Linked DNA regions of Magnetococcus marinus MC-1. The protein of the gene in region 2 interacts with the protein of the main gene of each other region in a pairwise test. Links are inferred from orthologs where the notes say so. Each region holds a gene or a part of one and is shown on either strand. Other genes may lie near its edges.

Region 1 (3,114 bases), 4.5 Mb from region 2 along the record:
GTGCCCGGCGGAAATGGTCATCCAACCAATGGGTAATACGACGACACAATGCCGCATCCTCCAGCGGTTCTGCCATGGAGTCCGGTAAAGACCAAGAGAGTGCAACCAAGGCACCCTGACGAATCTCCAGCCATAGCATGCCTACTTGCGAATCATAAGGCAAAAAAGACATAGGATCTCCTCCCAGGTACTACCCCCTAAAGGCCAGGGGTTAAGGGTCCAAATGGACAAGGCGCTATGCAGTTGACCCAATGTGTGTCAAGGATCTAAATGCACTATATCCAGTAAGATCGGAAAAAGATATTGAATTCCAAAGAAAAAAAATTGTCTCAACGCATTTTAGGGGATATTGGGCAGTAAAAAAGCGTAGTTAACACGCCCATAAGCATAGCGAGGTGTGTGTATTGAAAAGGTTTAATTATTTGAATTAGCAAACAAAAAGCCCAGCACCTAAGCGTGCTGGGCTTTTTAATGCGTCGGTTAAGGCGCAGGTACTATTTTTACTGGTCTTGCATACCATATTTACGGCGGAAGCGCTCAACACGACCGGCGGTATCCACCAACTTATGCTTACCGGTATAAAACGGATGACACTCTGAGCAGATACCCAGGGTGAGGTCGCCGGCTGTGGAGCGGGTCTTGATTTCGTTAGAGCAGCTGGCACACGTAAAAGTGGCCTCTTCATACTTGGGGTGGATGCCTTCTTTCATGGTGCTTCGTCCTTGCTGGCTCGGCGGCTCTGTTCTTGGGTTTACATGTCCATACCCGTTGGCCTCCATGACCATCGGGCTATATTAACGGATTGAAAGCAAAGCACCTTTTAACCTTAAATCACACGCTTGGTTATGGGGTGTGCCGCCTTCTTTGCCTCCATTATCCGTTCATGCTTTCGAAAAATTCGCTATTATCCTTGGTTGCACGCAATTTGTCCAGTAGGAAACTCATCGAATCCAAAGGACCCATGGGTAACAGGATGCGGCGCAACACCCACAGCTTGGAAAGCTCATCGCGTTCGGTGAGCAACTCTTCCTTACGGGTGCCCGATTTGGCAATATCAATGGCTGGGAAGGTGCGCTTTTCAACCAACTTGCGGTCCAGGTGGACCTCCATATTACCGGTACCCTTGAACTCTTCAAAGATCACTTCATCCATACGCGAACCGGTATCTACCAAGGCGGTGGCAAGAATGGTCAGCGAGCCGCCCTCTTCCACATTACGCGCCGCCCCAAAGAAACGCTTGGGACGCTGCAAGGCGTTGGCATCAATACCCCCAGAGAGCACCTTGCCCGAGGAGGGAGCCACCGTGTTATAGGCACGGGCCAGACGGGTAATGGAGTCCAGCAAAATAACCACATCGCGCTTATGTTCCACCAGACGCTTGGCCTTTTCCAGCACCATCTCGGCAACCTGCACGTGACGGGTGGCCGGTTCGTCAAAGGTCGAAGAGACCACCTCACCCTTGACCGAGCGCTTCATGTCCGTCACCTCCTCGGGGCGCTCGTCGATAAGCAGCACCAGCAGTACGGTGTCGGGATGATTTTCCGCAATAGAGTGGGCAATCTTCTGCATCAGCATGGTCTTGCCGGTGCGTGGCTGGGCCACAATCAGACCGCGCTGACCCTTGCCAATGGGTACGATCAGATCCATCACCCGGGCCTCAAGATTGCTCGACTCGTCGGCGATCTCCATCTTGAGGCGCTCATCGGGATAGAGCGGGGTGAGGTTATCAAAGAGAATTTTATTCCGCGCCTTCAAGGGGTCTTCATAGTTAATGCGCTCAACCCGTAGCAGGGCAAAGTAGCGCTCACTCTCTTTCGGGGCGCGAATCTGCCCCTCCACCACATCACCGGTGCGCAAGCCAAAGCGGCGGATCTGGGAGGGGGAGACATAGATATCATCGGGACCCGGCAGATAGTTGGTGTCTGGCGCACGCAGAAAACCAAAGCCATCCTGCAAGACCTCCAGAACCCCCTCTCCGTAGATCTGACCGTTATTTTCACTTTCGGTCTTCAGCAGGGCGTAGATGAGCTCCTGTCGACGCATGCCGCTGTAGTTTTCAATTTTCCGTTCCTCTGCGATTTCGGAGAGTTGGGAAGCATTCATTGCTTTTAGGTCTTTGAGATTCATGAGAGTACACATAGGTGGTCTGGAGAAAGGAAGATTAGATTAGCGAACGCGGGACACCGTGCCATTTGGGCACCTGTGCGCACATCCTAACTGTGCCGAACCTCATCAAGGGACGATGTTCAAGATCCATTGTGATTGTTGGGCGCGTCGCACTGGCGAACGGTCCCAAGGTTTACGCACCAAAAAAGCCCGCTCTTGCGGATTTTTAGGTGATTTTTGTAGGCCGGGGAAACGATACTGAGACCTCAGTCGTGTCGGATTCCAGCAAAAACTACTTTTACTTCACCGGAAAGTCAAACGAAAAACAGCATGAATCATGAAATTTCAGACATACAGCCACATTTGCCCAAACTGACCAGCCAACCGGGTTTGGGGGGGCAACTGAAACAACAACCGGAAGATTTTTTGGTCGAGGAGCTACGTCCCAACCCCTTGAGTGGCGAGGGTGAACACTGGATTGTGCGCATTATCAAACGAGATTTGACCACCGATCAGGTGGCGGCTTGGTTGGCGAAACGGTTTGCAGTGCCCCAAAAGGATGTGGGGTTTGCTGGGCAAAAGGATCGTCAGGCGGTGACCATACAGGACTTTTCGGTCTATCTGCCGGGGCAGGCCCCGCCGCAGGGGTGGGCGGATGATCCCTTGCCGGGCATAACCATCCACTCTGTGGGGCGAGATCGGCGCAAGATTAAGCCGGGCATGCTCAGCGGCAACCGTTTTGTGATCCGACTACGGGGCTGCGATGGTGCCCTGAGTGCAAGCCAGCGGCAGCAGCTGGCCGATGCGACCCAGGCGCGTCTATTGCGCTATGGTGCGCCCAACTATTTTGGTCCCCAGCGCTTTGGTCGAGATGGGGATAACTGGCAGGCGGGTTTAAAGCTGTTGCGTGCGGGCCGCAAGCGGCGTAAGGGCAACCGTAATACCGAGGCCTTGCAGATCTCAGCGGTGCGTTCCGAGCTGTTTAATCGGGTGGTCACGGCCCGTTTG
Region 2 (3,149 bases):
AAACTGTTGGCCACCAGCCATAAAGCCCCCCCCCTTTCCAATATCTTAACGGCGTCGCCGATAAATTCCAGAGCCACTTCACGATTAAGCGACTGTCCCCGGTGGAAGGGTGGGTTGGTGACAATGGTATCAAAGCCCTGGTTACGCAGATGGGGGCCGATGCCATCCTCCAGGATCACCTGACAGCGGGCCTGTAGCTGGTTTAAGCGCACACTCTCGGTACTACAACGGGTGGCGCGCACCATATCATCGGAGAGGGTAACTTGGAGGGTGGGGTGGTGTTTGGCCAAAGTGGTGCCAATCAGGCCGCATCCACAACCCCAATCCAATAGATGGTACATACGTTGATGCTGCAAAGCCTGCAACAGCATTAACGAAGCAGCATCCGGTTCTGCCCAGGAGAAGAGACCCGGAAGGGTCGCCAGGGTCACGTCACCATTTTGGTAGTGGTAAAAGGGCTCCCCTTCGACCCGTGTAGGCAGGATTGGCTTTTTTTTGCTCGGTTGATCTTGCCACTGGCTGGTTTTGTTTAACTGCACCAGCTTTAAATGGCCCTTGTTGAGTATGGTATGGCCGTTAGACCAATATTTGGGTAAGGGCTGAATGCCGCTCTCCTTATCCCCAAACAGCCATAATTTTCCCTCTGGCGGTAGGCTGGCCAGGGCCTCTTCGATGGCCAATTTGGCGGCCTCCTTACCCTGGGGCAGCTCCATTAAGATATGGCTGGCGGGCTCTTCGCCGCTGGGGTGATCGTGGCAGCGAATCCGTTTAAAGCCATCCTTTTGCGCCATAACCTGGGTAGAGATACGGGCGGTGGTTAGGGTACCCGCAAAGCCCATTTCTGCCAGGGTATGCGCCAACGGCCACTGGTTGAGGGGCCAATGCACCAGATGGAGATGGCTGATGGTGGCTACCTCAAGCACACTGGGCAGGCTCTGGAAAAAACGTTGAATCGCACGGGCATCATGGTGCATGGGATGGCATCCTAAGGGCTGTAAGCCAAGGGGCGCGCAGATAGAAATATTTCTGATCAACGCAGGGAATGCTGTACGGTAATAGCCAAATCTGGTGGGGTTTGGCGCGGCTCTTTAGGGGCTCCTTACCCCCTATGGGGTACCGCTGGTGCGTACCGGTGTGGGGGTGCGTGGGGTTTACCGACCCGTGCCGCCATGACCAACCGGTGGGCAGACTCCACCCCATGAGCCTGCTAGCCCCACCATGTCACATTGGGGTCGATGCGGGGGGTAAAGGTCAAAGGTTGGTGGCCTGACCCCTCGATCTTGGCCTCATGCTCCTCTTCCTGACGCTTTAACAAGGCCTGCCGCAGGAGATAGTCAGCCATGTGCTGTACCCATGCCTGCTGTTTTTCTTTGAGGGGTTTTCCCGCCAACTGCTGCAACTGGCGGGTAACCAGATCCACCTGCACCTTTTGACCCCTATTGAGGGTCATGGTCAACAGGGTGGGAATGCGCCCATCCCACTGGATTTCAGAGTCGGTAATACCACGAAAACGATCTTGCATGAATCATTCACTCTTCTTTGGCTTTTTCTTGGGCAGTTGAATGCGACGGTGTTCTGGCTCGGGGTGAGCGCGGTATAAAATGGCCAGATGACCAATCATACCCACCAGCTCGCTCTGGCTATCGGTTGCCAAAGCTTTGGCCAGATCTTTACGCTGTTCTTTAAAATCCAAAAAGCGCACTTTGATCAATTCGTGAATGAGCAGGGCCTCTTCCACTGCGGCTAAGACGGAATCTTTAACCCCCTCCTTACCCACAAACACCACCGGTTTGAGCGGGTGTGCAAGACCCTTTAAGTATGTGCGCTGAAAACCCGCAAGTGACACAGTCATAAACTCCAATAAATGGCCGCGCTGGAGTCCTAAGTGCTCATGGTGGCATCGAGTATGGCTAACCGGCCAAGCACAAAAGACCCAGGGGTCAAGTGATGTACCAGAACATCACGCTGTTCTCAACAACGGTATGTTGTTGAGGATGGGTTAAATTTTTTGACCGCAAAGGGTGAGCCCGTGATATGGATAGCCCCATCCTGAGGGTGAAAAAACCCATTTTACCCTATTTCCCGTCATCTCACCACCATCAGCCATGGAACCGCCGCTTCAGGCTGATTATCATAGGCACAAGATGATCTAAGGAGAAGCGATGATGTGTGAGGATACAAAACCCACCCCCCGGGTAGCGCGAAAAAAGGCGGGTCGCCACTATGGCCCCTGCGTGGCATGCAAAGAGGATTCTTTACCCTTTGCTTGGAACTGTTCTTGCGGATTTATGATGTGCCAGGATTGTATGCAGGATAACCTATGGGGCATGACCTGTAATAACCTAACTTGGACCTGCCCAGATTGCGGAAAAGAGAACAACTTTGGCAACCGTTAGCTTGCGGATAGGGGCTTGGCCCGGACCAAAAAAGGGCTCTAAGCCGTGCCTACCCTAACGCGTGGTGGCGTTTGCCCCCGGCAGGTTTGGGGTGGGTTTTTACAGTCGATGGTTTATTTTCAAATATCTCTGCAAAACAAGGGAAAGCATGATGCCTGATTTGTCAGATCCCAGTGTGGTGGCCTGGGTGATCATTGCGATCAGCGCCGTGGCGGTGGTGGTGGGCGCACTCAAAATTATTAGCAACGGTATTACCATGGTGTTGTGGTTACTGTTGGCAATCGGTGGGGTGTTGGGGGTCGATTATGGTCTAAAAGCGGGGGATGGTGTGGCAGCTAAGGCATTGCCTGCATCGGTACAAACGGTTCTAGGCCAAGGCGGCACCCTCTCCAAACAGGCGCTTGAGGCCCTCTGCCGACAAGTGGCAGAGCAACCCTAATGTCCCCCTCTAACGAAGCGCGGTTACGCATTGATAAGTGGTTATGGGCGGCCCGTTTTTTTAAAACCCGCGCCCTTGCCACCGATGCGGTCAACGGGGGGCATGTCCACCTGAACGGTCAACGAATTAAAGCCAGCCATCAGGTTAAGGTTGGGGATCGCCTGGAGATCACCAAAGGCCCCGTGCAGTTTGCGCTGGTGATCGAAGGGCTCCATGACAAACGTGGCCCCGCACCCGCAGCACAGCAGCTCTATTGCGAGTCGGAGGCGAGCAAACAGGCGCGGGTGGCGGTGGCTGACCAACAACGTGCCGAG

Evidence for each region.
Region 1: the proteins of yhbY (region 2) and rho interact in binary tests that used the Escherichia coli proteins (3 or more experiments, as listed by UniProt). The link is inferred for Magnetococcus marinus MC-1 from one-to-one orthologs.

Annotation. Positions count from the first base shown.
Region 1 is NC_008576.1:145,006-148,119, forward strand. The notes cover bases 1-2,788. They hold rho (transcription termination factor Rho), read right to left. Parts: upstream 2,128-2,788; coding sequence 874-2,127; downstream 1-873. Other genes in these bases: MMC1_RS00695 (methylated-DNA--[protein]-cysteine S-methyltransferase), read right to left, coding at 1-172; rpmE (50S ribosomal protein L31), read right to left, coding at 501-710; truD (tRNA pseudouridine(13) synthase TruD), read left to right, coding at 2,437-2,788. Outside these bases: more of truD, read left to right, coding at 2,789-3,114. UniProt on the Escherichia coli protein: Facilitates transcription termination by a mechanism that involves Rho binding to the nascent RNA, activation of Rho's RNA-dependent ATPase activity, and release of the mRNA from the DNA template.
Region 2 is NC_008576.1:4,653,704-4,656,852, reverse strand. The notes cover bases 190-3,012. They hold yhbY (ribosome assembly RNA-binding protein YhbY), read right to left. Parts: upstream 1,853-3,012; coding sequence 1,526-1,852; downstream 190-1,525. Other genes in these bases: MMC1_RS19015 (RNA-binding S4 domain-containing protein), read left to right, coding at 2,835-3,012; MMC1_RS19020 (hypothetical protein), read left to right, coding at 2,545-2,835; MMC1_RS19030 (hypothetical protein), read right to left, coding at 1,208-1,522; MMC1_RS19035 (class I SAM-dependent methyltransferase), read right to left, coding at 190-974. Outside these bases: more of MMC1_RS19035, read right to left, coding at 1-189; more of MMC1_RS19015, read left to right, coding at 3,013-3,149.